DNA from 3 places in the Geobacillus sp. Sah69 genome. Region 2 is predicted to be linked to each of the others. Evidence: a T-box and tRNA genes for the amino acid it is inferred to sense, from the RefSeq annotation. Region 2 holds a T-box; the other regions hold tRNA genes.
The links. The T-box of region 2 lies ahead of serS (serine--tRNA ligase). A T-box ahead of a tRNA ligase gene usually reads a tRNA of that ligase, here a tRNA-Ser.
Positions count from the first base shown of each region.

Region 1 (9,776 bases), on a different contig from region 2:
GAGTTGTACCCGTATTCATCAATGAGGCGGGCGACGACTTCGTTAATTTTTTTCAACTGCTGCTCATCCGGTGTTTTCGTCGACGTTGTAATTTTGACAATGTCCTTTAAATCCGCAAACAATTTCTTCTGGATCGCTTCCCGCAACCGTTCATGTGAATTATAATCAAACCGCTGTCCTTTTCGTGCATATGCCGAAATGCGAATTAAAATTTCTTCGCGAAACGCTTTTTTCGCATTTTCGGAAATGCCGATTTGTTCCTCGATCGAGCGCATCAGCTTTTCATCCGGATTCATTTCCTCACCCGTAAGCGGATCGCGCAGTTTCGTCTTGTTGCAGTACGCCTCGACGTTGTCCAAATAGTTATCCATCAACGTTTTCGCTGACTCTTCATACGAATAGACGAACGCCTTTTGCACTTCTTGTTTGGCGATTTCATCATACTCCTTGCGCACGAGCGAAATGAAATTCAAATACCGCTCGCGGTCTTCCTTCGTGATCGACGGATGCTGATCCAACCCTTCTTTCAACGAACGAAGCACGTCAAGCGCATTGATCGACAGCACTCCTTTGCGAATGATGCAGGCAGAAATGCGGTTGATGACATAGCGTGGGTCGATGCCGCTCATCCCCTCGTCCGGATGCTCCTTTTTCAGCTCCTCCACATCGACCTCGCTGAATCCTTCGATCATTTCGCCATCATACAAGCGCATTTTCTTCAATAAATCCACATCCGGCCGCTTCGACTCTTTCAGCCGAGTCAAAATCGTAAACATGGCCGCAATCCGCAATGTATGCGGGGCGATATGCACGTCGGCGACATCGCTTTCGCGGATCATTTTTTCGTAAATGCGCTCTTCTTCCGAGACGCGCAAGTTGTATGGAATCGGCATGACGATGATGCGCGAATGGAGCGCCTCGTTCTTTTTGTTGGCGATGAACGACCGATATTCCGTTTCGTTCGTATGAGCGATAATCAATTCGTCGGCGCTGATTAAAGCAAACCGCCCAGCCTTGAAATTGCCTTCTTGCGTCAGCGACAGCAAATGCCAAAGAAATTTTTCATCGCACTTTAACATCTCTTGAAATTCCATAATCCCGCGGTTGGCTTTGTTCAGCTCGCCGTCAAACCGGTACGCGCGCGGGTCGGACTCGGAGCCGTATTCCGCGATCGTTGAAAAATCGATGCTTCCCGTTAAATCGGCGATGTCTTGCGATTTTGGATCAGACGGACTGAACGTCCCGATGCCGACGCGGCGGTTTTCCGAGAAGAAAATGCGCTCCACTAGCACGTCTTCAATGCGTCCGCCGTACTCTTTCTCAAGCCGCATCATATTGAGCGGCGACAGCTCGCCTTCGATGCGAATGCCGTATTCGCGGTAAAAATCGTCGCGCAAATGGTGAGGAATGAGGTGAAGCGGGTCTTCATGCATCGGGCACCCTTTAATCGCATAAACGGCTCCGCGCTCCGTTTTGGAGTACTCCTCAAGCCCGCGCTTCAGGAGCGTTACCAACGTCGATTTCCCGCCGCCGACCGGCCCCATCAGCAGCAAAATCCGTTTCCGCACATCAAGCCGCTTCGCCGCCGGGTGGAAATATTCCTCAACGAGCCGCTCAAGCGCCTCCTCAAGCCCGAACAGGTGCTGGCTGAAAAACTTATATCGTTTCCGCCCATTCACCTCTTCGACCCCAGCATCTTTGATCATATTATAAACACGCGAATGAGCCGACTGGGCCACCCACGGCTTTTCTTTTAAAATCTTTAAATACTCGGCAAACGTTCCTTCCCATTTCAACTTTTCTTCCTCTTCCCGATACCGGGCGATTTTTTGCAAAATATCCATAAAGGACCTCCTCACCCTTGGATGTCTAACAGCAAGATTATTACAATTTATGCGAGGATGTCCCGTATCATTCGCCGCAAAAAATTTTGTCTCCTAACAACCAACTGCGGTCATTCACATGCTTAGCCATATTCGCTATAATAAAGAGGGAAACGCCTGCCACTTTCATTATGAAGGAGGAACAAACGATGCGCACGTTGCTTGTGCTAGGGGTTATCATTGCGTTTTTGACGGCCATTTTCACCGCTGGCTATGAAGACAAACCAGACGTCAGACAATAAGACCAAAAAAACGACCTCCAGAGCGAAGGTCGTTTTTTTTGTTTATGACAACCCATAAAACCGTTGTTGGCGCAACGCTTCGTACACTAAAATGGCAGCCGTGTTCGACAAGTTTAACGAGCGTACTTTGTCATTCATCGGGATGCGAAGGCAACGGTCCATATTGGCCTCAAGCAGCTCCTTCGGCAGTCCGGTCGTTTCACGGCCGAACACAAAGAAAATATGTTTTTCTGTATCGCTGAAATCAAACGAATCATAATACCGGCGCCCGAATTTCGTAATGAAATAAAACTCCCCTTCCGGAAAGCGGGCGAATAGTTCATCAAGCGAGTCATAATACGAAATATTGACATACGGCCAATAATCAAGCCCGGCGCGCTTTAACATTTTATCATCCGTAGAAAAACCGAGCGGGCGGATCAAATGGAGCGACGTATCGGTTGCTGCGCACGTACGAGCGATGTTTCCAGTATTGGCTGGAATTTCTGGCTGGTATAGCACTACATGAAGCGGCATTTCCTTCACCTCAGCAACGTTTATTTGCGATCGATGATGTGAAAAAACTTATAGCGAATGTTCGGCGTATAGGCGCTTGAATCTTCATACGACCAATAGCGCATTCGGCTGTTTGTCGTATGGGCGTTCACAAGCGGCATCCCGTTCTGATCTTTCGCCACCACAATCGTTGAGTGGTCGAAGCGTCCGTCCCCTTGAAAATCATAACAGATGACATCGCCTGCCATCAATTGCTCCGGCTCCGCCACTTCCACCGCCTGCAAGCCAATGCGCGACCCGCTCAAATACCAACGAAAGGAATGAGCGACAGCCCAGCTGTAACTCCAACTTCCGTTTTGACACCACCATCCCCTCGCCCGGTTCGGATAGCCCGTCATCGGTGCCCCGCCCGCATACAAGCATTGGGAAACAAAATTCGTGCAATCCACCGGAAACGACGGAAACACCGGGTTATGCCGATTCCACCACGTTTCCGCATACCGCACCGCCCGGGCGCGGTCATACTGGTAAGAAAGACGATCTCCCGTCCATTGCTCTCGTTCGACGCGCGGCTCCTCCATATCCCCCCCCAATCGGTTGATCGGTTCATCAGCAACAAGCTCACCGCCAACAAAACAGGCGCATCGCTCCTCAACCTGTTCTTCTATATATAGTGAACCCCTTTGCTTAATTAAAAATTGATGGTGGGCAATATACATCACTTTCGCTTCCCGCTCAATGGTCTGCCTGCCGACAATTTGCCCCCGGATCGTGCAACGAACGATCTCCGCACCGCGCTTTTGGCAAAGCTGTTGCTTTCTTGCCGCCTCTTCGCTTCGGATATTGCTTTCCGACACAAACGAGCGGGCTCGCTCATCCAACCACGCGCGCAACTGTTTTTTCATGCTGCTTTCCACCACTTTCGTTTTTGTTACTACCTTATGTGGGGAAGCTGCGTTTTTTTCCCTATTCCTTTGCCTCAGCCAACAGTTTTAGTCCTTTTTCAATCTCAGCGATCACATCGGCATCCGCCTCCATTTGCCGCGCGGCCTCCAAATAAGGCTTAGCGCTTGGATCCCCGATTTTCCCGAGCGCCCACGCCGCCGTCCCGCGGATGACGGGACGGCTATCCTCTTTCAACAAACGCAGCAAATGCGGCACCGCGGTTTGGTCTTTGTAATGGGCAAGCGCCAGAATGGCATTGCGCTGAATCGGCTTTTTCCCACGCCATGAACCCGCCATGGCCCCAAATGTTTCTTGAAATTCACGGTTGCTCATCTGAAGCAGCGGGATGAGTTTCGGCTTTACCGCTTCCGGATCCGGCTCGAATTCCGGATGCAAATGAAAGTCTTTTCCCTTATTTTCCGGGCAGACTTGCTGGCATGTATCGCAGCCATACAGCCGATTCCCGATTTTCTCTCGAAACTCGTCGGCCAAAAAGCCTTTCGTTTGTGTTAAAAAGGAAAGGCACCGCTGTGCGTTCAGTTGTCCCCCTTGCACAAGCGCCCCAGTCGGGCAGGCATCAATGCATTTCGTGCACGTGCCGCATCGGTTTTCAACCGGTTCATCAGGGGGAAATGGAATATTCGTAATCATTTCTCCCAAATACACATACGATCCAAACTCTGGTGTAATAATAGAGCAGTTTTTGCCACTCCAACCGATCCCTGCCCGTTCCGCCACCGCCCGATCGGCGAGCTCTCCGGTATCCACCATCGAGCGAACGCGGGCATGGGGCACTTTGGCCAGCAAAAACTCCTCGAGCTGCTGCAAACGTTCCCGCAACACATTGTGGTAGTCCTTTCCCCATGAAGCGCGGCAAAAAACGCCGCGCCGTTCCGTCTTTGTCCCCCGCGGCGCATTTTTCATTTTAGACGGATAGGCAAGAGCAATGGCAATAATCGATTTTGCTTCCGGAAGAAGCAATGAAGGATTCGTCCGTTTCTCAATATCTGGTTCCTCAAAACCGGACTGATAGCCGAGCTCCTGCTGGCGGCGCAGCCGTTCCTTTAATTCCACAAACGGATCAGCGCTCGCAAATCCGATTTTATCAATGCCGATTGACCGACTGTACTCAATGACTTCCTGCTTTAATGCCATAACATCCATCGTTTTCCCTCCTTTCGTCATATATGGTAAAATGAAATCCGAGGTGATCAAGATGAAATGCGTGATATCAGAACAACTAAAGCAACGCCTTCCTTCTGGTAAATTCGGCGTCATCCGCTATTATCATATCGAGGTCAGCGATTCACCGCAAATGTTAAGGGGGCGGCTTGAGCTGTTTCAAGAATCTCTTTACATCGAGCTGCAGGAAAAGTCGATTGCCGACATTCCTGAAATGGTCGAATGGCGCCGTACTTTCAAACAAATCGGAACGGACCCAAGCCGCTATCGACCGTCAAGTGAAAGCCTGTACCGACGCATCCAGAAAAAAAGCTTCATTCCGCCTATCCATTCAGCGGCAGACATAAACAACTTTTTTTCACTCTATTATAAAATTCCGCTCGGCATCTATGATCTAGACCGCATCAACGGGACAGTGACGCTCACGATCGGCACGGAAAAAGATGAATACATCGCGTTAAACGGCCGCACAGTCAACTTTGCCAACAAACTCGTCAGCAAAGATGAACGAGGGCCGTTTGGCAGTCCGATCGTCGATTCGGAGCGGACCGCCGTGACGAGAGAAACGAAAAACGCTTTGCAAATCGTTTACTTTCTCCCATCAACGCCAGAAGAAACCGCCAAGCGCCATCTTCAAGCCATCCAAACGATGTTTGTGCAAATTCATGGCGGCGAAGCCGACGCCCAATTGTTCGTTTGATCTTCTCCCCCCACTTTCCTGCCGTTGGAAACGGGGGACTCCCTCCCTACCTGAACTCTCTCCCTACGCTCACGCGTGGAAGTGAGGGTCTTCTCGGTTTAGGGTGGTAAATAAAAAAACGCAATGCCTCGTTCTTTAACGAAACGAAACACTGCGTTGTCCCCAACAATCATAACGTAATTTTAAAGCTAACGAGAGATATTATAACAGACTTCCACACGCATCGCAAGAAAAAACGCAAAAATCGACAAAAGAAATTGTACAAAAGGGCACCAGAATCTCTGGTGCCAGCAACCAGTGACCCGTACGGGATTCGAACCCGTGTTACCGCCGTGAAAGGGCGGTGTCTTAACCACTTGACCAACGGGCCATTATGGCGGAGAAGGCGGGATTTGAACCCGCGCGCCGCAAAACTGCGACCTAACGGTTTAGCAAACCGTCCCCTTCAGCCACTTGGGTACTTCTCCAAAGAAATGGCTCCGCAAGTAGGATTCGAACCTACGACCTACCGGTTAACAGCCGGTTGCTCTACCGCTGAGCTATTGCGGAATGATGAGTAAGAAAGCTAGCCCAATACTTGCCCTGTCCCTTCCTCTGCCAGCGCTAATTCTAGGAAGCGAGATGCGTCGAGGCAACTCGCAGCAAATTCGAAGATGTGAAGCTCGTCGCTCCGATTTTGCTGTGGAACAATGGGGCATTGTTCGCCCATTATTATAGCGAATGACCCAAAAATATTCAATGGAAAATAATGGGCCTAAGTGGACTTGAACCACCGACCTCACGCTTATCAGGCGTGCGCTCTGACCAGCTGAGCTATAGGCCCATCAAAAGCGGGTGATGGGAATCGAACCCACGACATCAGCTTGGAAGGCTGAGGTTTTACCACTAAACTACACCCGCATAATATTTGGCTTAACATCCGCCACGCTATTTCCATGCCCCTTCCTCTACCAGCTGATTCATAGAAGCCAGATGCGTCGGGGCAACTCGAAGCTAATTCGATGATGCAGATGCTCGTGGCTGAGGTTTTACCACTAAACTACACCCGCAAATATAGAATATAATATAATGAAAAGGGCGACTAGTGGGAATCGAACCCACGCATGCCAGAGCCACAATCTGGTGCGTTAACCACTTCGCCATAGTCGCCTCGTTCTGGTGCCGGCTGCAGGACTTGAACCCGCAACCTACTGATTACAAGTCAGTTGCTCTACCAATTGAGCTAAGCCGGCACATTTAACATGAGTTACTGGCTCATATGATCTGCTCGGTTGTGCCTCTTCCTCTACAAGCTGATTCGAGGAAGTCAAATGCTAGGTGTCCCTTCCTCTGCAAGCTTATTCAAAGAAGTGGGATGCGTCGGGACAACTCGAAGCAGATTCAACGATGCGAATGCTCGTCTCTACCAATTGAGCTAAGCCGGCACGATTTTAAAGTGCATGGCGGAGGAGGAGGGATTCGAACCCCCGCGCGCCTTGCGGCGCCTCTCGGTTTTCAAGACCGACCCCTTCAACCACTTGGGTACTCCTCCAAAAAAGCAACAATAATAATAATGGTGGACCTTGTAGGACTCGAACCTACGACCGGACGGTTATGAGCCGTCTGCTCTAACCAGCTGAGCTAAAGGTCCGATAATGGTGGCGGTGGAGGGGATCGAACCCCCGACCTCACGGGTATGAACCGTACGCTCTAGCCAGCTGAGCTACACCGCCAAATTTAAGTCAAAAGGTGGAGCCTATCGGGATCGAACCGATGACCTCCTGCTTGCAAAGCAGGCGCTCTCCCAGCTGAGCTAAGGCCCCATGATAAATCGGGAAGACAGGATTTGAACCTGCGACCTCACGGACCCGAACCGTGTGCTCTACCAAGCTGAGCTACTTCCCGACAAAACGCGCTCGAGAGGATTCGAACCCCTAACCTTCTGATCCGTAGTCAGATGCTCTATCCAATTGAGCTACGAGCGCACGTGCCGAGGGCCGGACTCGAACCGGCACGGTAGTCACCTACCCCAGGATTTTAAGTCCTGTGCGTCTGCCAATTCCGCCACCCCGGCGGAAGTGGAGCGGAAGACGGGGCTCGAACCCGCGACCCCCACCTTGGCAAGGTGGTGTTCTACCGCTGAACTACTTCCGCAAGACGATGAGCCATGGAGGACTCGAACCTCCGACCCTCTGATTAAAAGTCAGATGCTCTACCTACTGAGCTAATGGCTCATGGTTGGGTATACACTCACAGTGAACGATGTCCCTTCCTCTACTAGCATATTCGAAGATGCAAGATGCGTCGGGACAACTCGAAGCCAACTCGATGATGCATCGCTCGTTGCTCTACCTACTGAGCTAATGGCTCATGGTTAAGATAACACTCTAAGCTTCATTTCACTCTACCTGCCCCTTTCTCTACAAGCTTATTCGAAGAAGTCAAGTGCGTCGGGGCAACTCGAAGGCAACTCGAAGCCAACTCGAAGATGTATCGCTCGTTTCTGAGCTCATGTTTCGCTAGTTGAATTTTTTCAAAATGGAAGATGCCGGCTGCAGGACTTGAACCCGCAACCTACTGATTACAAGTCAGTTGCTCTACCAATTGAGCTAAGCCGGCACATTTAACATGAGTTACTGGCTCATATGATCTGCTCGGTTGTGCCTCTTCCTCTACAAGCTGATTCAAGGAAGTCAAATGCTAGGTGTCCCTTCCTCTGCAAGCTTATTCAAAGAAGTAGGATGCGTCGGGACAACTCGCAGCAGATTCAACGATGCGAATGCTCGTCTCTACCAATTGAGCTAAGCCGGTATAATTTATAGTTTGATGGTGGCTCGGGACGGAATCGAACCGCCGACACAAGGATTTTCAGTCCTTTGCTCTACCGACTGAGCTACCGAGCCATATATTATTTTTTAACTCGCTCGTTGAATTGCTCTGTGCCTCTTCCTCTACCAGCTGATTCAAAGACGCTCGATGCGTTGAGGCAACTCGAAGCGAATTCGATGAAGCAGATGCTCGTCTCTACCGAATGAGCTGCTGAGCCGTATTTTTCATCTTTCACAATTTTGAAAGAATGGCGGTCCCGACGGGACTCGAACCCGCGATCTCCTGCGTGACAGGCAGGCATGTTAACCACTACACTACGGGACCAATTTTGGTTGCGGGGGCAGGATTTGAACCTGCGACCTTCGGGTTATGAGCCCGACGAGCTACCGGACTGCTCCACCCCGCGGCGATAGGAAATGATTCAGTTTCGATCATGTTCTGAGTAAATTTTTCGTTGCCCCTTCCTCTACTAACTGATTCGAGGAAGCCAGATGCGTCGGGGCAACTCGAAGCGGTTTCGAGGAAGCAAAGGCTTGTTGCTCCACCCTACGGCGATAAGAATACACAATTGGTGTAAGTGGTGGAGGATGACGGGATCGAACCGCCGACCCCTTGCTTGTAAGGCAAGTGCTCTCCCAGCTGAGCTAATCCTCCACGAAATTGCCTAGCAGCGACCTACTCTTGCAGGGGCGCTGGCCCCAACTACCATCGGCGCTGGAGGGCTTAACTTCCGTGTTCGGGATGGGAACGGGTGTTTCCCCTCCGCTATCACCACTAGGCAAGCGATTCAGTTTCGACATCATTTATTATACTTAAAAAATAAATGTTGTCAAGAAGGAAAGTCATTCCTTCAAAACTAGATAACCGTTTCGGGAAGAAGCCGGGACGCTTTCACTTTTCATTGTCTAGCTCCGGCTCGCCGCCGCTCGCCTGCGCTTTTCACTGTCTAGTTCCGGCCGCCATCGGCTCGCGACGCTTCGGTCCTGCTGCGGCGGGCTAAGCCCGCTCGCAGGCCCTCCAGCGCGCCTCGCCGATAAGCAGGCGGCCTCCACTTTTCTTGTTAGGTTAAGCCCTCGATCGATTAGTATCCGTCAGCTCCACGTGTCGCCACGCTTCCACCTCGGACCTATCGACCTCGTCATCTTCGAGGGATCTTACCCGCCTGACGCGGTGGGAAATCTCATCTTGAGGGGGGCTTCACGCTTAGATGCTTTCAGCGCTTATCCCGTCCGCACATAGCTACCCAGCGGTGCCCCTGGCGGGACAACTGGTACACCAGCGGTGCGTCCATCCCGGTCCTCTCGTACTAAGGACAGCTCCTCTCAAATTTCCTGCGCCCGCGACGGATAGGGACCGAACTGTCTCACGACGTTCTGAACCCAGCTCGCGTACCGCTTTAATGGGCGAACAGCCCAACCCTTGGGACCGACTACAGCCCCAGGATGCGATGAGCCGACATCGAGGTGCCAAACCTCCCCGTCGATGTGGACTCTTGGGGGAGATCAGCCTGTTATCCCCGGG
Region 1 covers NZ_LLKS01000008.1:28-9,803, reverse strand. The annotation lists gene AP057_RS01020 (PrkA family serine protein kinase) at 1-1,844, opposite strand, end outside; gene trmL (tRNA (uridine(34)/cytosine(34)/5-carboxymethylaminomethyluridine(34)-2'-O)-methyltransferase TrmL) at 2,168-2,641, opposite strand; gene AP057_RS01010 (amidase domain-containing protein) at 2,662-3,525, opposite strand; gene queG (tRNA epoxyqueuosine(34) reductase QueG) at 3,587-4,729, opposite strand; gene AP057_RS01000 (B3/4 domain-containing protein) at 4,782-5,447, shown strand; tRNA gene AP057_RS00995 (tRNA-Glu) at 5,746-5,817, opposite strand; tRNA gene AP057_RS00990 (tRNA-Ser) at 5,822-5,914, opposite strand; tRNA gene AP057_RS00985 (tRNA-Asn) at 5,922-5,996, opposite strand; tRNA gene AP057_RS00980 (tRNA-Ile) at 6,197-6,270, opposite strand; tRNA gene AP057_RS00975 (tRNA-Gly) at 6,277-6,347, opposite strand; tRNA gene AP057_RS00970 (tRNA-His) at 6,524-6,596, opposite strand; tRNA gene AP057_RS00965 (tRNA-Thr) at 6,604-6,679, opposite strand; tRNA gene AP057_RS00960 (tRNA-Ser) at 6,888-6,978, opposite strand; tRNA gene AP057_RS00955 (tRNA-Ile) at 7,001-7,077, opposite strand; tRNA gene AP057_RS00950 (tRNA-Met) at 7,083-7,159, opposite strand; tRNA gene AP057_RS00945 (tRNA-Ala) at 7,177-7,249, opposite strand; tRNA gene AP057_RS00940 (tRNA-Pro) at 7,258-7,331, opposite strand; tRNA gene AP057_RS00935 (tRNA-Arg) at 7,338-7,411, opposite strand; tRNA gene AP057_RS00930 (tRNA-Leu) at 7,415-7,500, opposite strand; tRNA gene AP057_RS00925 (tRNA-Gly) at 7,506-7,580, opposite strand; tRNA gene AP057_RS00920 (tRNA-Lys) at 7,588-7,660, opposite strand; tRNA gene AP057_RS00915 (tRNA-Thr) at 7,973-8,045, opposite strand; tRNA gene AP057_RS00910 (tRNA-Phe) at 8,254-8,329, opposite strand; tRNA gene AP057_RS00905 (tRNA-Asp) at 8,504-8,579, opposite strand; tRNA gene AP057_RS00900 (tRNA-Met) at 8,585-8,661, opposite strand; tRNA gene AP057_RS00895 (tRNA-Val) at 8,834-8,909, opposite strand; rRNA gene rrf (5S ribosomal RNA) at 8,918-9,034, opposite strand; partial or broken rRNA gene AP057_RS00885 (23S ribosomal RNA) at 9,317-9,776, opposite strand, start outside.
Region 1: it encodes a tRNA-Ser, which carries the amino acid that the T-box ahead of serS (serine--tRNA ligase) is inferred to sense. The anticodon was not compared.

Region 2 (12,717 bases):
ACGTCATGGCGACGCTGCCGGCCAATACGGACAAAAACGTGCCCGTGATCGGCTTTTTGGCTCATATGGACACCGCTCCGGAGTTTACGGGAGCCAACGTCAACCCGCAAATCATCGAACAGTACGACGGCGGCGACATCGTGTTGAACAAAGAACAAGGCATCATCTTGTCGCCAAACGATTTCCCGGAGCTCGCCGGCTACAAAGGGCATACACTGATTACAACCGATGGGACGACGCTGCTTGGCGCCGATGATAAAGCCGGAATCGCCGAAATTATGACCGCGATGAACTATCTCATCCAACACCCGGAGATCAAGCACGGCAAAGTGCGCGTCGCCTTTACCCCGGATGAGGAAATCGGCCGCGGACCGCACAAATTTGACGTTGCCAAATTCGGCGCCCAATTTGCCTATACGGTCGACGGCGGGCCGCTTGGCGAATTGGAATACGAAAGCTTTAACGCCGCGGAAGCAAAAATGACGATCAAAGGAAAAAACGTCCACCCAGGCACGGCAAAAGGAAAAATGATCAACTCAATCAAAATCGCCATGGAGTTCGAGCAGCAACTGCCAGCCGATGAGGCGCCGGAACATACCGAAGGATACGAAGGGTTTTACCATTTGCTTTCATTCCAAGGGAGTGTAGAGGAGACGAAGCTTCATTACATCATCCGCGACTTTGACCGCGAACAGTTTGAGGCTCGCAAAGCGAAAATGAACGAGATCGCGGCTTCGCTTGCGCAAAAATATGGAAACGACCGAATCACGCTCGAAATCAACGACCAATATTACAACATGCGCGAAAAAATCGAGCCGGTGCGCCACATTGTGGACATCGCCCACGAAGCGATGACGAACTTGGGCATTGAACCGAAAGTGAAACCGATCCGCGGCGGTACAGACGGGTCGCAGCTCTCCTACATGGGGCTGCCGACGCCGAACCTTTTTGCCGGCGGCGAAAACTTCCACGGCCGCTACGAATACATTTCCGCCGATACAATGGTGAAATCGGCCGAAGTAATCGTGGAGATCATCAAGCTGTTCGAGCAAAAAGCATCTTGATCTACGGAAAACCTTTCTTGAACGATCTTTTTTCGATCGTCCAAGCACAAGCGGCTGCAAGCCCGCCCGTTAGGAGTAAAGAAAAGGTGTCCCGAGTCTTTTGGGGACACCTTTTTCATTAGATAAGCGACCGTTCGCCCTTCCATCCTTTTTCCTCGGTCAACACCTGTTACGGAAGACGGTTGATCCGCCCCTCAATTCGTGCCGAGAACGGCTGCTCAAGACCGCGAATATACGAGACAAGGGCATCCAAATCGACCGGGCCGACCTCGCGGTGTTGCCCTTGCGTCAACACTGTGAACCCATCACCGCCGTCGGCGAGGAAGCTGTTGACCGTTACTGTATATTCAGCGTCTGGATGAAGCGGGGTGCCATCTGGAAGCTGAATGTCAACAACCTTGTCCCCAGCTGGTCTGCTAGCGCTCCATGTATAGCGGAGGCCGGAAATTTGCAGCATGCGCGTTTGGGTTGGCTGCCATTGTTGATTCAAAAGCTGGCGGATTTGCGCGCCGGTGAGCGTCATTTTCACAAGCTGGTTGTTGAACGGCTGAACGTTGTACAGCTCGCCCCACGTCACTTCGCCTTGTTCAATATCGGCGCGAATGCCGCCCGGGTTCATAAAGGCGAAATCGGTTTTCATCGCCGCCCGCTGGGCATCGGCGATCAAATCGCCCAAGGCGGACTCGCCGCTTTCATTTTGTTCATCGGTGATCATTTCAGCTGCCGTGCCAACGACTTGATTGACAAGCGGCGCCACTTTCGCTTCATATTTTTCAATGAGCGTCCGAATTTCCGGGTCCGGAGTGATGCCGTCATGATAGGTCGTCACGATCTCTGCTTTTTTGGCGACGACGTCTTTCGTGCGCGGGTCGATTTTTAAATCGACATCCGAAAACGCCGTGCCGTACGAATACGACTGAACGAGCAGCTTGCCGTCCACAACCGCATTTAAATAGGCATGGTTATGACCGGCGAAAATCACATCGACTTCATCATCGACATTTTTGGCGATATCGACAATTTCCCCGCTGGCGTTTGTCCCATCCGGATTGGATACGCCGGGGTTATGGGCGAGAACGACGATCGTTTGCACCCCTTTTTTCTTCAGTTCCCGGACCGCTTTGTTAATCGCTGTTGCTTCATCGATGAACTTGACTCCCGCGACGCCGCTTGGCGTCACAATCGTTGGTGTTTCCGTGAGCGTGACGCCGATCAATCCGATCGGCATGCCGTTGACCCGCTTAATCACATATGGCGGGAGAATCGGCTTTCCCGTTTGCGCATCAACGACGTTGGCGCTCACGTACGGAAAATCCGCTCCGGCAAAGTCACCGGTCGCCGGGTGGTAGCCGCCATGGATCAAGCGGAGCATTTCCGCTACTCCTTCATCAAACTCATGGTTGCCAAGGGTGCCGACGTCAAAGCCGAGCTTATTGAGCACTTCGATCGTCGGTTCATCTTGCAGCAGCGCTGATACCGGGGGGCTGGCGCCAACCGCATCGCCGGCATGGACGAGCAGCGTGTTTTTGTTTTCCGCCTCCCGCTGTTTCAAATAGGCAGCCAAATAATCAGCCCGTCCGACTTCCCGCCCGCCGACTTTTCTTGTCACATTGAGTTGGCCGTGGAAATCGTTAATGCCTAACAGCTGCACCTCAATATAACGGTGCGAGGAAGCAGGCGGCTTCCCCTTGCTTTTCCCGTTCCCTGCCGCCCCGACTGGAGTGGCGGCCAGCACCGCTGCAGCGGCCAATGCGGATAGCACCCGTCTTCCCCATCGTTTGGAATTCTTCATTCCCGGTTCCCCTTTCTCTCGCCTTCTCGTTCACTCCCATTATATCCTTGCGAGTCCATACAATGATAGAGCAGAAAGGATGATTTCTCGTAAATATTTTGTAAATTCACAACTGACTGTTGAGAACAACAGAAACAAAATCCGTTCTAACACAAAAAACAAGCCGGCCTATAACGTACAGGTGGGTTCTTCCGGCCAATTTATTTTGGGGTATTCCCTTCATCAGAGGCCGGGCGACACTCGTTGTCTTCTCCCGCATTTGGAGACCGTTCGAGAGAAGTACGGCGTGGAACCCGAACGTTTGATCGCTGACGCGGCTTATGGCTCGGAAGAGAACTACGTGAAGCTGGAAGAGAAGCACATATCGGCCTTGATCAAGTACCATACGTATGAGAAGGAGAACACGCGCAAGGTCAAGAAAAATCCGCATCATCAGCAGAATTGGACCTATGTGGAAGAAGAAGACGTTTGGATTTGCGCCAATGGGAAAAAGCTGGTTCGCACCGGAACTTCGAAACAGACCACGGAATCAGGATACACCTCGGTCACCCGACACTACCAATGCCATGAATGCGAAGGATGTCCGTTCCGTTCGGCCTGCACGACTTCCAAGTATGGACGAACCACGCAATGGAACCCCGTCTATCATGAACAAAAACAGAAAGCCCGCGAACGGTTGGAGAGTGAAGAAGGGCAAGCCCGATACCGCCAACGCCAAACCGACATTGAGAGTGTATTTGGGCAAATCAAACAAAATCGCGGGTTTCGTCGCTTTGTCCTGCGAGGCCTCCAAAAAGTTTCCATCGAATGGGGGCTGGTTTGTGCTGCCCACAATCTTCTCAAAAAAGCCGCTAGGGACAAGCAATTGTCCTTGGTGGCGTAAATGAGGGGGAGAACAGAGTCGGAATTTTGTTCCGTTTGGTAAAATATACAAAAACCAGAGAGGGCTGACTCCAAAAGTCCGCTTTTTGGCGGACTTTTGGGTCAGCCCCTTTTTTCCATTGTGATTTTTGTAAAAATTGAGGTAAAATGAAACGGTGGAATCATCCTTTTGCGTATATAGCAAAGCATAAGGATAGGAACAGGGGGAATCAACGTTGGCATTGACAGGTACAGACCGCGTCAAACGCGGCATGGCGGAAATGCAAAAAGGCGGCGTCATTATGGACGTCGTCAATGCGGAGCAAGCGAAGATTGCTGAGGCGGCAGGGGCTGTCGCAGTCATGGCGCTCGAGCGCGTCCCGGCAGACATTCGCGCCGCTGGCGGTGTCGCGCGCATGGCTGATCCGACGATCATTGAAGAAGTGATGAACGCTGTATCAATCCCAGTCATGGCAAAAGTGCGCATCGGGCACTATGTGGAAGCGCGCGTCCTTGAGGCGCTCGGCGTCGACTATATTGACGAAAGTGAAGTATTGACGCCGGCTGATGAAGAGTTCCATATTGACAAACGGCAGTTTACGGTCCCATTTGTATGCGGTTGCCGCGACTTAGGAGAGGCCGCCCGCCGCATTGCTGAAGGGGCATCGATGTTGCGGACAAAAGGGGAGCCAGGGACAGGAAACATCGTCGAGGCCGTTCGCCATATGCGCAAAGTCAACGCGCAAATCCGCAAAGTTGTCAGCATGAGCGAAGACGAACTTGTCGCCGAGGCGAAACAGCTTGGGGCTCCGGTTGAAGTGCTGCGTGAAATCAAACGGCTTGGCCGCCTCCCGGTCGTCAACTTCGCCGCTGGCGGTGTCGCGACACCAGCTGACGCCGCGCTCATGATGCACTTAGGCGCCGACGGTGTCTTCGTCGGTTCGGGCATTTTTAAATCGGAAAATCCGGAAAAATACGCTCGTGCGATCGTTGAAGCGACGACTCATTATGAAGACTATGAGCTGATCGCTCATCTATCGAAAGGGCTGGGCGGCGCAATGCGCGGCATCGATGTCGCGACACTGCTGCCGGAGCATCGGATGCAAGAACGAGGCTGGTAAGCCGGACAAAGGAGCAAGATCACAATGAAAATAGGTGTACTTGGACTGCAAGGAGCTGTGCAGGAACATGTCCGCGCCATCGAGGCGTGCGGCGCCGAGGCGGTCGTCGTGAAGAAACCGGAGCAGCTTTCGGGACTCGACGGACTCGTGCTCCCGGGCGGCGAAAGCACAACAATGCGGCGCCTCATGGACCGGTACGGATTGATGGAGCCATTGAAGCAATTTGCCGCTGATGGCAAGCCGATGTTTGGGACATGCGCTGGGCTCATTTTGCTGGCGAAACGAATCGTCGGGTATGATGAGCCTCACTTAGGCCTGATGGATATTACAGTCGAGCGGAACTCGTTTGGGCGGCAGCGGGAAAGCTTTGAGGCGGAGCTGTCGATCAAGGGGGTTGGCGACGGGTTTGTCGGCGTCTTCATCCGTGCTCCGCACATTGTCGAGGTCGGCGACGGGGTCGATGTCCTCGCGACATACAATGACCGCATTGTCGCGGCCCGGCAAGGCCAGTTTCTTGGTTGCTCGTTCCATCCAGAGTTGACCGACGATCATCGATTGATGCAATACTTTCTCAACATGGTCAAAGAAGCGAAAATGACGTCAAGCCTTAAGTAAAGTGATCAAGCGAAAGCGATGAGAGGAACAAGCAGCAGACCCCCTTTCTTTCAGAGAGCCGGTGGGTGGTGCAAACCGGCAGGAAGCGCCTGTGAATCCATCCTCGAGCAAAACGTTGAACGCCAAAGCGGGTCAGTAGGCGTTTTCGGCAGCCGCCGTGAACGGCAAAAAGGGAAGGCATCGCAAGCCTTCAATAAGGGTGGCACCGCGGGGTCGCTCCCGTCCCTTTTGGGGACGGGGGCTTTTTTATGTATAATATTGAATGGAAAAGGAGGTAAAAGCCATGCTGGATGTGAAAATATTGCGCGCCCAGTTTGAAGAAGTGAAAGAAAAACTAATGCAGCGCGGCGGAGATTTGGCGAACATCGACCGGTTTGAACAGTTGGACAAAGAACGCCGCCGTTTGATTGCTGAGGTGGAAGAGCTAAAAAGCAAACGCAATGATGTGTCGCAGCAAATTGCCGCCCTTAAGCGCGAGAAAAAGGATGCGGAGCCGCTGATCGTCCAAATGCGCGAAGTCGGCGACCGCATTAAGCAAATGGATGAGCACATTCGCCAACTGGAAGAGGAACTCAACGCCCTGTTGTTATCGATTCCAAATATTCCGCATGAATCCGTACCGGTCGGCCAGTCGGAAGAGGACAATGTCGAAGTGCGGAGATGGGGGGAGCCGCGTTCGTTTTCGTTTGAACCGAAACCGCATTGGGATATCGCCGACCAGCTTGGTCTGCTTGATTTTGAGCGGGCGGCTAAAGTGACAGGAAGCCGGTTTGTGTTTTATAAAGGGTTGGGCGCCCGGCTTGAGCGGGCGTTAATCAACTTTATGCTTGACATCCATCTCGATGAATTCGGCTATGAAGAAGTGCTGCCCCCCTATTTGGTGAACCGGGCAAGCATGATTGGAACCGGGCAATTGCCGAAATTTGCCGAGGATGCGTTTCATTTGGACAGCGAAGACTATTTTCTCATTCCGACAGCGGAAGTGCCGGTGACGAACTTGCATCGCGATGAAATTTTATCTGCAGATGATTTGCCGCTTTACTATGCAGCGTACAGCGCCTGTTTCCGCGCTGAAGCTGGTTCGGCCGGCCGCGACACAAGAGGGCTCATCCGTCAGCATCAGTTCAACAAAGTGGAGCTTGTTAAGTTTGTCAAACCGGAAGATTCATACGAGGAACTGGAAAAATTGACACGGCAGGCGGAAACGATTTTGCAGCGGCTCGGGCTTCCGTACCGCGTTGTCGCCTTGTGCACCGGAGACCTTGGATTCTCGGCGGCGAAAACGTACGATATTGAAGTTTGGCTGCCAAGTTACGGAACGTACCGGGAAATTTCGTCGTGCAGCAACTTTGAGGCGTTTCAAGCGCGCCGTGCCAACATCCGCTTCCGTCGCGATCCAAAAGCGAAACCGGAGTACGTGCATACATTAAACGGTTCGGGGCTAGCCATTGGGCGGACGGTCGCCGCCATTTTGGAAAACTACCAGCAAGAAGATGGATCGGTCATCATCCCAGAGGCGCTCCGCCCATACATGGGAAACCGGGACGTCATCCGTTAAAATCGTTGGTTGACTTTTCCCGGCAGCCGTGTTATAGTGAATGACGTTGGCGACGGAGAAAAAGAGGCGGCGGACGCCGGCCTCGAATGCTTCTCTGCCAAAGCGATAAAGAACAGTACTGACGCGCATAAGAGGAGATTGTCATCTGGAACGGCTGATCGGAATCGCCGTTTCCAGCCATAAAAAAACCCGCCGGGAGAAAGGCGGGTTTTTTTATCTCTTTGGCGCGGGCGGCCTTATCTTTTGACGACTGCAAACTGGTCGGAAAGGAGCAGCCAGTTTTGCGGGAAATCGAAGCCCAGTTTCCAATAGCTGACTCCGCGCAGGCCAAGTTCTTTCACGAGATTGAATTTTGCCTGAATGGAGCGGGCGTCCTCAAACCATACTTCGTGCTCGCGCCCGTTTTCATCGCGGTAGCGAAAATGCGGCGCCTGCGCCTCGGTGTCGTATTCAATCGCGACGTTATACCTCGCGGCGAGGGCGATGGCCTGCTGCGGGCTGATGGCGCGGGCGTACGGTCCGCCCGGTACGTACGGCAGTGTCCAATCATAACCATACAAATTTTGCCCCATTAAAATCTTTCCGGGAGGCATTTCCGAGACGGCGTACTTGAGGACACGGCGGACAGGGCCGATGGGGGAGACCGGCATCGGCGGACCGCCGCTGTAGCCCCACTCATACGTCATTATGACGACAAAGTCGGCAATTTGTCCATGGGCGCGGTAGTCATGGGCTTCGTACCAACGTCCGCGCTGGGTGGCGCTCGTTTTTGGCGCCAGGGCGGTCGACATCATCCATCCTTCCCGTTCAAATCGCCGTTTCGCTTTGCGCAAAAACGCATTATACGCCTCACGGTCTTCCGGGCGCAAATATTCAAAATCAAAATGGATGTCGCGGAAGCCATACCGTCTGGCGGTGGCGACAATGTTGTCGAGTAGACGATTTTGCAGCGTTTCATTCGTCAAAATAAGCGCGCCCAGCTCGTCGCTGAACTGCCCGTTTTCAATGTTGGCGACAACCATCACGAGCGTGACGCGGTTGGCGCGGGCAATATCCGGAAAGTCGTCAAGCGGCGGCTCTTGCAATGTCGCGTCGCGCCGAATGGCAAAATAAAAGGGACTTAAATACGTTAAATGTGGAGCGGCTTCGCGGGCGCTTGCTTCCAACGCCGGACTGACGGTCGCACCGCGCGGTTCAATATAGGCGTTAAACTCCGCTCTCCGCTTGGCTCCGGGCGGAATGTAAAGACGCTGGCCGACCCGCAATGGCGCATTTAACGAGAGGCGGTTCACTTCCGCGAGACGCTGCATCGGAATGGAAAACCGGCGGGCAATCGACCATAAACTGTCTCCGGGTTGCACCCAATAAAAACGACCGACGATCGGAATCACGAGCGCCTGACCGACGACAAGACGGTCGGGATTTGGCAGCTTGTTCGCCCGAACAATGTCCTCGACCGTCGTTTCATATGCTTTAGCGATCCCGCTTAACGTTTGTCCTCTCTGTACGACATGGATCTGCATCGCTTGACCTCCTAGTTGCGTCTTCATTCTCCATATTTTATGATGGAAAAGAAAGAGAAATGACCGTTTGTGCAAAGGGGTATATGATGAGCAACGATGAGTATTACATGAAGTTGGCGATTGAAGAAGCAAAAAAAGCTGAACGGATCGGCGAAGTGCCGATCGGGGCCATCATCGTTCAAGACGGCTGCGTCATCGCCCGCGCCCATAATTTACGGGAAACGGAACAGCGCGCGATCGCCCATGCGGAGGTTTTGGCCATTGACGAAGCGTGCCGGGTGACCGGCTCATGGAGGCTTGAACGGGCGGTGTTATACGTGACGCTTGAACCGTGCGCCATGTGCGCGGGGGCCATCGTTCTTTCCCGCATTGAGCGGGTCGTATTTGGAGCTAGCGACCCAAAAGGGGGATGCGCCGGGACGTTAATGAACTTATTGCAGGAAAACCGGTTCAACCACCAGGCTGAGGTTGCAAGCGGCGTGTTGGCGGAGGAGTGTGGGGCGCTGCTGAGCGGCTTTTTCCGCCGATTGCGCGAACAAAAGAGAAATGTTGGCGGAAGTTCCAACTAAAATTCGGCCTGTGTACATTGCATTTTCCCTATAAACGCGCTATACTGATAGTGCCGTGCTAAGCGGGGAGGTAGCGGTGCCCTGTACTCGCAATCCGCTCTAGCGAGGCTGAATCCCTTCTCGAGGTTAGTCTGTTGTGAGGCCTGTCTCAAGTAAGTGGTGTTGACGTCTGGGTCCCGCGCAATGGGATTCCGTGAACCCTGTCAGGTCCGGAAGGAAGCAGCAGTAAGCGGATGCTCCCATGTGCCGCGGGGGTGCCTGGGCTGAGCCAACTGCTTGAGCAACGCTCGGGGCAGCTAATCGACAGAAGGTGCACGGCCTTACATAAGCAGCAAGAGGGTGTCCCAAAAGCAATGGGACACCCTTTCTTCATTGACAAGATGCAGAGGCAATTTGCTTCGGCAACACGATCATATTGTATCTCTTTTACATAGAGAGACGATCTTTTGGGACAGCCTCTTTTTATTTTAAAATAGGGCAGAACGTTATATAATAGTGGAGATGAGAGGAAGAGGAGGGCCGTTTTCCGTGGCATACCAAGCGTTATACCGTGTTTTTCGGCCGCAGCGTTTCGCGGACATGGTCGGCCAAGAACACGTGACGAAAACGTTGCAAAGCGCCCTGCTTCAACATAAAATATCGCATGCCTACTTATTTTCCGGACCGCGTGGGACAGGAAAAACGAGCGCGGCGAAAGTGTTCGCCAAGGCGGTCAACTGTGAACAGGCCCCGGCGGCCGAGCCGTGCAATGAATGTCCCGCTTGCCTCGGCATTACAAACGGAACGATTCCCGATGTGTTGGAAATTGACGCTGCTTCCAACAACCGCGTCGACGAAATCCGCGACATCCGTGAAAAAGTGAAATTTGCGCCGACCTCGGTTCGTTATAAAGTGTACATTATCGACGAAGTGCACATGCTGTCAATCGGCGCGTTTAACGCGTTGTTGAAGACGCTTGAGGAACCGCCCAAACACGTCATTTTCATTTTGGCCACCACCGAGCCGCATAAAATCCCGGCGACGATCATTTCCCGCTGCCAACGGTTCGATTTTCGCCGCATCCCGCTGGCCTCCATCGTTTCGCGGTTGAAATATGTGGCGAACGCCCAGGGCGTAGAAGCATCCGACGAGGCGCTGTCGGCTATCGCCCGCGCTGCCGATGGAGGGATGCGCGACGCGCTCAGTTTGCTTGACCAGGCGATTTCATTCAGCGATGGGAAGCTTCGGCTTGATGACGTGTTGGCGATGACCGGAGCGGCATCATTTGCCGCGTTGGCTGATTTCATTGCCGCCATTCATCGGAAAGATACAGCGGCTGTTTTGCAACAGTTTGAAGCAATGATGGCGCAAGGAAAAGATCCGAATCGTTTGGTTGAAGATTTGATTTTGTATTATCGCGACTTGTTGCTGTACAAAACGGCCCCTCATGTGGAAGGAGCCATCCAAATTGCGGTCGTTGACGAAGCGTTCACCTCGCTTTCGGAAGCGATTCCTCTTTCCGATTTGTACGGAGCGATTGAGCTGTTGAACAAAAGCCAGCAGGAGATGAAGTGGACGAACCACCCGCGTCTTCTCCTCGAAGTGGCGCTCGTCAAGCTTTGCCATCAGCCAGCGGCTGCTGCTCCATCGCCGAACGCTTCTGAACTTGGGCCATTGATCAAGAGGATTGAAACGCTGGAAATCGAGCTGCGCCGCCTAAAAGAGCAGGCGCCTGCCGTCCCGCCGGAGGCGCCTTCTGCGAAAAAAACGGCGAAAGCGGTGAAAACCGGGGGATATAAAGCACCGGTCGGCCGCATTTACGAATTGTTGAAGCAGGCGACGCATGAAGACTTAGCCTTGGTGAAAGGCCGCTGGGCCGACGTACTTGATGCGCTGAAGCGGCAGCATAAAGTGTCGCACGCCGCTCTCTTGCAGGAGAGTGAACCGGTCGCAGCAAGCGCTTCAGCATTTGTGTTAAAGTTTAAGTATGAAATTCACTGCAAGATGGCGACCGACCCGGCGAGTTCGGTCAAGGAAAATGTCGAAGCAATTTTATTTGACCTGACGAACCGCCGTTTTGAAATGATCGCCATTCCGGAAGAGGAATGGGGGAAAATAAGGGAAGAATTTATCCGCAGCAAAGAAGCGAAAGCGGAAAAAAGCCAGGAAGACCCGTTGATCGCCGAAGCGAAACGGCTGTTTGGCGAGGAATTGATTGAAATCAAAGAATAAACGAATTGAAGGAGGATGCCAACCATGATGCGTGGCGGAATGGGAAATATGCAAAAAATGCTGAAGCAAATGCAGAAGATGCAAAAAGAAATGCAAAAAGCACAGGAAGAGCTGGCAGAAAAAACAGTGGAGGGCACGGCAGGCGGCGGCATGGTGACGGTCATCGCCAACGGCCATAAACAAATTTTAGAAGTGAAAATTAAAGAAGAAGTCGTTGACCCGGACGATATTGAAATGCTCCAGGATTTAGTTTTGGCAGCGACAAACGATGCACTCAAAAAAGCTGATGAGCTGGCCAACGATATGATGGGGCAGTTTACGAAAGGACTCAACATTCCAGGGCTGTTCTAGGGGGAAGCTATGCATTATCCAGAACCGTTATCCAAACTGATTGACAGTTTTATGAAATTGCCCGGAATCGGTCCAAAAACGGCCGCCCGCCTCGCGTTTCACGTGCTGGCGATGAAAGAAGACGTTGTGCTTGAATTCGCCAAAGCGCTCGTCGACGTAAAGCGGCATATTCATTATTGCACGATTTGCGGGCATATTACAGATGCGGACCCGTGCTACATTTGCAAAGACGAACGGCGCGACCGGACGACCATTTGTGTCGTCCAAGACCCGAAAGATGTCATCGCTATGGAGAGAATGAAAGAATACAATGGCTTGTACCATGTGCTGCATGGAGCCATTTCTCCGATGGAAGGCATCGGTCCGGAGGACATTAAGATCGCCGAGCTGCTGGCGCGGCTGCAGGATGAGACGATCCAAGAAGTGATTTTAGCGACTGACCCGAACATTGAAGGGGAAGCGACAGCGATGTATATCTCACGCCTGCTCAAACCAACAGGAATCAAGGTAACCCGCATCGCCCACGGCTTGCCGGTAGGCGGCGATTTGGAATATGCGGACGAAGTGACGTTGTCAAAAGCGTTGGAAGGACGCCGCGAACTGTAGAGAGAAAGAAGGTGGGGATCGGTTTGTTATGGCGGCGGAAGGGGAAATTAAAAAGACAATTTGACGAAAAGTTGATGGCCGAACTGCAACAAGCAAGAGCGGAGTGGTTTGAACAAAAACAGCTCATTGAAAAAAGCGTTGACCCGTCTCGAGAGGTGCTGAGCGCGCTCCAACTGGCGGAGGCCAAGTATTTTTTTCTTCTCCGCGAAGCGAAGCACCGTCGTGTTACACTGAAGGAAGTGCGTTGACTTCCTTTTTTGTTCTTTTTTCCCCAAAGGCGCATATGCTTGTAGTACAAGCATAGAAGGGGGCATGAAACGTTGGAGCCGAAAGTGGTGATTACCGTATTGTCGGCGCTCATTGCCGTGTTGCTCGTTGTTGGCGCCCGCCTTAAGGCGCTTCGCTTTATCGGCCATGCCGCTATCCGCCTGATCGTCGGGGCGCTG
Region 2 covers NZ_LLKS01000006.1:5,925-18,641, forward strand. The annotation lists gene pepT (peptidase T) at 1-1,064, shown strand, start outside; gene AP057_RS00560 (bifunctional UDP-sugar hydrolase/5'-nucleotidase) at 1,234-2,856, opposite strand; gene AP057_RS00565 (transposase) at 2,936-3,739, shown strand; gene pdxS (pyridoxal 5'-phosphate synthase lyase subunit PdxS) at 3,954-4,838, shown strand; gene pdxT (pyridoxal 5'-phosphate synthase glutaminase subunit PdxT) at 4,863-5,453, shown strand; T-box leader at 5,463-5,683, shown strand; gene serS (serine--tRNA ligase) at 5,737-7,011, shown strand; gene AP057_RS00585 (glycoside hydrolase family 18 protein) at 7,248-8,534, opposite strand; gene tadA (tRNA adenosine(34) deaminase TadA) at 8,621-9,103, shown strand; RNA gene ffs (signal recognition particle sRNA large type) at 9,157-9,421, shown strand; gene dnaX (DNA polymerase III subunit gamma/tau) at 9,632-11,314, shown strand; gene AP057_RS00600 (YbaB/EbfC family nucleoid-associated protein) at 11,339-11,665, shown strand; gene recR (recombination mediator RecR) at 11,675-12,271, shown strand; gene AP057_RS00610 (YaaL family protein) at 12,295-12,519, shown strand; gene AP057_RS00615 (pro-sigmaK processing inhibitor BofA family protein) at 12,592-12,717, shown strand, end outside.

Region 3 (5,800 bases), on a different contig from region 2:
GCTCGCCCCCTACGTATTACCGCGGCTGCTGGCACGTAGTTAGCCGGGGCTTTCTCGTGAGGTACCGTCACCGCGCCGCCCTCTTCGAACGGCGCTCCTTCGTCCCTCACAACAGAGCTTTACGACCCGAAGGCCTTCTTCGCTCACGCGGCGTCGCTCCGTCAGGCTTTCGCCCATTGCGGAAGATTCCCTACTGCTGCCTCCCGTAGGAGTCTGGGCCGTGTCTCAGTCCCAGTGTGGCCGGTCACCCTCTCAGGCCGGCTACGCATCGTCGCCTTGGTGAGCCGTTACCTCACCAACTAGCTAATGCGCCGCGGGCCCATCCGCAAGTGACAGCCCAAAGGCCGCCTTTCAACCGAAGACCATGCGGTCTTCGGTGTTATCCGGTATTAGCTCCGGTTTCCCGGAGTTATCCCGGTCTTGCGGGCAGGTTGCCCACGTGTTACTCACCCGTCCGCCGCTGACCGAATCAAGGCAAGCCTCAATCCGGTCCGCTCGACTTGCATGTATTAGGCACGCCGCCAGCGTTCGTCCTGAGCCAGGATCAAACTCTCCAAAGAAAGTTGATTGGCTTGTTCAGCGCCAAAACCAATGGTCATAGCGCACGCGCTTCGTTTCGTTCAGTTTTCAAGGAACAAGGTGACTTCCTGCATTTTTCTCTTCTTGCTTCTTCGTGGAGCGGGTGATGGGAATCGAACCCACGACATCAGCTTGGAAGGCTGAGGTTTTACCACTAAACTACACCCGCATATAATTTCGAACCAACATCCGCCACGCTCTTCCGTGCCCCTTCCTCTGCAAGCACATTCAAAGACGCTGGATGCGTCGGGGCAACTCGAAGCGGATTCGATAAGGCAGTACTCGTGGCTGAGATTTTACCACTAAACTACACCCGTATAGCAATTGATGAAGATATTCAAATCGGGAAGACAGGATTTGAACCTGCGACCCCATGGTCCCAAACCATGTGCTCTACCAAGCTGAGCTACTTCCCGATCATGGCGCGCTCGAGAGGATTCGAACCCCTAACCTTCTGATCCGTAGTCAGATGCTCTATCCAATTGAGCTACGAGCGCATTTTTAGCGACAAATTTTATTATAACAACTACTCATTCTTTTGTCAACATAATGTTTGGGTTTAGTGGAATGCGGTCGAGAGGACTTGAACCTCCACGGGGTCGCCCCCACTAGGCCCTCAACCTAGCGCGTCTGCCATTCCGCCACGACCGCATATGGACTAATCAGTGCGGGTGGAGGGACTTGAACCCCCACGCCGTGAGGCGCCAGATCCTAAGTCTGGTGCGTCTGCCAATTCCGCCACACCCGCTAATATGGTGAGCCATGGAGGACTCGAACCTCCGACCCTCTGATTAAAAGTCAGATGCTCTACCTACTGAGCTAATGGCTCATGGTTAGGTATACACTCACAGCGAACGATGTCCCTTCCTCTACTAGCATATTCAAAGACGCACGATGCGTCGGGACAACTCGTAGCAAACTCAGCGATGCAAAGCTCGTTGCTCTACCTACTGAGCTAATGGCTCATGGGTTCAATAACACTCCGAGACAACGATGCCCCTTCCTCTACAAGCTTATTCGAAGAAGTCAAGTGCGTCGGGGCAACTCGAAGCAAACTCGATGATGTAACGCTCGTTGCTCTACCTACTGAGCTAATGGCTCATGGTTGGGTATACACTCCAGGTACTACCTAGCTCTACCTGCCTCTTCCTCTGCCAGCCTATTCAAAGAAGCTAGGTGCGTCGAGGCAACTCGAAGCAAACTCGATGATGCATCGCTCGTTACTGAGCTAATGGCTCATGGGTTCAATAACACTCCGAGACAACGATGCCCCTTCCTCTACAAGCTTATTCGAAGAAGTCAAGTACGTCGGGGCAACTCGAAGTAAATTCGATGATGTAACGCTCGTTGCTGAGCTAATGGCTCGTATTTAACACATAAAGTGGCTGGGCCAGCTGGATTCGAACCAGCGCATCACGGAGTCAAAGTCCGTTGCCTTACCGCTTGGCTATGGCCCAGCGATTGGTGTAATGGCGGTCCCGACGGGACTCGAACCCGCGATCTCCTGCGTGACAGGCAGGCATGTTAACCACTACACTACGGGACCGCAATCCGCGGGAAACCCCCGCGCTGTAAGTGACCCGTACGGGATTCGAACCCGTGTTACCGCCGTGAAAGGGCGGTGTCTTAACCACTTGACCAACGGGCCATGCGACTATCGAAAGTGGCGGAGAAGGCGGGATTTGAACCCGCGCGCCGTTAAGTCACGACCTAACGGTTTAGCAAACCGTCCCCTTCAGCCACTTGGGTACTTCTCCAAACACTGGCTCCGCAAGTAGGATTCGAACCTACGACCTACCGGTTAACAGCCGGTTGCTCTACCGCTGAGCTATTGCGGAATGATGAAGAAATTATGCTATACTTTACGATGTGCTCGTTACCTCTTCCAGATAATTCAAGGAAGAAAGATGCGTCGAGACAACTTGTAGTGAATTCGATGATGCTAATGCTCGTCGTTGAACTATTGTGGAACGGCTCAGATTTCCTACACTTTCACAATCGACATTGTCTATTATATTGAGCTGTCGACTCTTTGTCAACATGTTTTTTGCTGTTTGTTTCATCGCCGTTTGGCGACGGCTTTTATAATTTAGCATATGGCCAATTTAATTGTCAACCACTTTTTTTTGCAAAATGTGATACTGCTCTCTTTTCGAAGAGGACGTTCGCATATCCGTGCCGTGATACAAGAGCTCCATAAAAAGTTTCGTTTCCTTCGGGAAAGACACGGCGGATGTTCCTAATAGGGTTCGGCATAAGCAAGGAAGCGTTCAACGGCGTTGGTTCGCTAGTTTAAGCCGCCCGCGGCAGTTCCCGCAGACGTAGCGGGCGGTGTTCATGCGCTTTTTTCGAGTGTACGTCAGGCCGCAAGATGTGCAAATGTATGTATAGATCGTTTTCGACCTGTCTGTTTTTTGGCCGATTGGACGACAATAGCGAGGCGCCCCCACTTTTTGCAGCAGTTCGCGGAAGTCGCGGTCGCGATGGCGGTAGCCTTTTCCCTCAAGGTGCAAGTGGTAATGGCAAAGCTCATGTTTGATAATGGCGATCAATTCTTCCTCGCCGAACTGCTCGTAATGTTTTTGATTGAGCTCAATGTTATGCGTCTGCAACATGTAGCGCCCGCCGGTGGTGCGCAAACGAGGGTTGAAGAAAGCGGTATGGCGGAACGGCTTGCCAAATGTGCTTATGGAAATTTGTTCAACGAGCGCTTGCAAGCGTTTTTGATCCATGACAGGCGCCCCCCTTTTATGTTTTCAGCACAGGACAATGCGCAGCTACATACATTATATACTACCTTTCCGTATGTTAGGGAGGTGACTGTTTTGCCTACGTGGCTAAAAAATCAGATGAGACGAGCCTATTATGAGAAAAATCTTGATCAAATTAAGCTGTTAAACCAATGCTGGTTTTTTTATCAAAGGAAGCACTGTCCGTAACATATGTTTGAGGCTGTCCCTGCTGTTCATTGGGCAGTACGGGACAGCCTCTCCAGCTTATTCCGGCGGAAGCATCGATAATGAAATTCTTCCTTTCGCTGCATCAACCCTTTCCACCCACACTTTGACGACGTCGCCGACGGAGACGACATCAAGCGGATGGCGGACGTATTGTTTGCTTAGCTTGGAAATGTGCACGAGCCCGTCCTGTTTGACGCCGATGTCGACAAAGGCGCCGAAGTCGACGACGTTGCGCACCGTTCCTTCGAGCTCCATGCCTGGCTTTAAGTCTTCCATTTTCAAAACGTCTTTTCGCAATATCGGCTTGGGCAGCTCGTCGCGCGGGTCGCGCTCTGGGCGGCACAACGCGTCAATGATGTCGCGGAGCGTCAGTTCCCCGATGCCGAATTCGGATGCCGCTGCTTTCACATCGATGGCTTGCAGCGCTTGGCGAAGCTCATTGCTGCCGATGGCGGCGGTTGTAAATCCTAACTTTTGCAACAACTGCTTCACTTCCGCGTACCGCTCGGGGTGAATCGGCGTGCGGTCAAGCGGCTCGTCGCCGTCGACAATGCGCAAAAACCCGATGCATTGCTCATACGTTTTCGCCCCAAGACGCGGGATCGTTTTCAGCTCCTCGCGGCTGCGGAATTTCCCTTGCTCTTCGCGGCGTTTGACAATGTTTTCGGAGACGGTTTTCGTCAGTCCCGAGACGTATTGGAGCAGCGAAACGGACGCCGTGTTGACGTTGACGCCGACTTGATTGACGACCGTCTCCACGACGAAACGGAGCGACTCCGCCAGCTTTTTTTGCGACACATCGTGCTGGTATTGGCCGACGCCAACCGATTTCGGGTCAATCTTCACCAGTTCGGCGAGCGGGTCTTGGACGCGGCGGGCGATTGAGACGGCGCTCCGCTCTTCAACTTGCAAGTCGGGAAACTCGGCGCGTGCAAGGTCGGAAGCCGAGTAGACGCTCGCTCCTGCTTCATTGACAATCAAATAAAAGATATCGCGTTGCACATGCTTCAGCGTGTCGGCGACAAACTGTTCAGTTTCCCGAGAGGCTGTTCCGTTGCCGATGGCGATCATATCCACATGATAGTCGTCAAGTAAACGAAGAATCTTTGTCCTCGCTTCATCCTTTTTCTCTTGCGGCGGGTGTGGGTAAATGACATCGATATGAAGCAGCTTCCCTGTTTCATCAACAACGGCAAGCTTGCATCCCGTTCGGTAGGCTGGGTCGATACCGAGCACCGTTTTTCCTTTCAATGGCGGCTGAAGAAGCAGTTTGCGTAAATTCTCGGCAAAAATATGGATCGCCCGCTCTTCCGCTTTCTCCGTCAACTCGTTGCGGATGTCGCGCTCAATGGCGGGCTCCATCAGCCGTTTGTATCCGTCTTCCACCGCTTCAGCCACGAGCCGGGCGGCCGGGGACGCCTCGTTGACGATCGTTTGCCGCTGCAAATAGCGGATGATTTCTTCGGCAGGGGCTTGGACCGAGACGCGCAGCACCTCCTCTTTTTCGCCGCGGTTCAGCGCCAAGACACGATGGGGGACGATTTTCGCCACAGGTTCTTCGTAGTCGTAATACATCTCGTATACGTTTTTTTCGTCCTTCTCCGACGCCTTCGCGGTGGACACGATCATCCCTTTCCGCCACGTCTGTTCCCGCGCCCATTGACGAAGAGCGGCATCGTCGGCCACCCGCTCGGCGATGATGTCCTTCGCCCCTTGCAGCGCCTCGTCTGCCGTTGCGACCCCTTTTTCTGTATCAATGAACGCCCGGGCCTGCTCTTCCGGAGTTGGGGCGGCAGGGCAGGAAAGAAGCCAATCGGCAAGCGGCTCAAGCCCTTTTTCTTTCGCAATCGTCGCCTTCGTGCGCCGCTTTTGCCGGTACGGGCGGTACAAATCTTCGACTTGCTGCAGTTTCGTGGCGCTGATAATCGCGTTTTTCAGCTCTTCGGTCAATTTCCCTTGCTCATCGATCAGCCGAATGACTTCTTCTTTCCGCTGCTCTAAATGCTGCAAATACTCCCAGCGCTCAAGCACCGCACGAATTTGCACTTCATCGAGCGCACCCGTCATCTCTTTCCGGTAGCGGGCGATAAATGGAATCGTATTTCCTTCCTGATGCAGGCTGATGACGTTTTCAACTTGTTTGGCTGCCAGCCGTTGTTCATCAGCGATCGTTTGAATCAAACGCTGTTCAATCGCCAACACGTTCCCTCCTTATGCACAGCCTTGCACGTTCTCCCATCTACACTCGCTCCTGAAAATGA
Region 3 covers NZ_LLKS01000073.1:34,818-40,617, reverse strand. The annotation lists rRNA gene AP057_RS15775 (16S ribosomal RNA) at 1-560, opposite strand, end outside; tRNA gene AP057_RS15770 (tRNA-Gly) at 675-748, opposite strand; tRNA gene AP057_RS15765 (tRNA-Pro) at 922-995, opposite strand; tRNA gene AP057_RS15760 (tRNA-Arg) at 1,000-1,076, opposite strand; tRNA gene AP057_RS15755 (tRNA-Leu) at 1,148-1,230, opposite strand; tRNA gene AP057_RS15750 (tRNA-Leu) at 1,246-1,327, opposite strand; tRNA gene AP057_RS15745 (tRNA-Lys) at 1,333-1,408, opposite strand; tRNA gene AP057_RS15740 (tRNA-Gln) at 1,962-2,036, opposite strand; tRNA gene AP057_RS15735 (tRNA-Asp) at 2,050-2,125, opposite strand; tRNA gene AP057_RS15730 (tRNA-Glu) at 2,156-2,227, opposite strand; tRNA gene AP057_RS15725 (tRNA-Ser) at 2,244-2,336, opposite strand; tRNA gene AP057_RS15720 (tRNA-Asn) at 2,343-2,417, opposite strand; gene AP057_RS15715 (SprT family protein) at 2,850-3,311, opposite strand; gene cmpA (cortex morphogenetic protein CmpA) at 3,405-3,518, shown strand; gene AP057_RS15710 (Tex family protein) at 3,576-5,738, opposite strand.
Region 3: it encodes a tRNA-Ser, which carries the amino acid that the T-box ahead of serS (serine--tRNA ligase) is inferred to sense. The anticodon was not compared.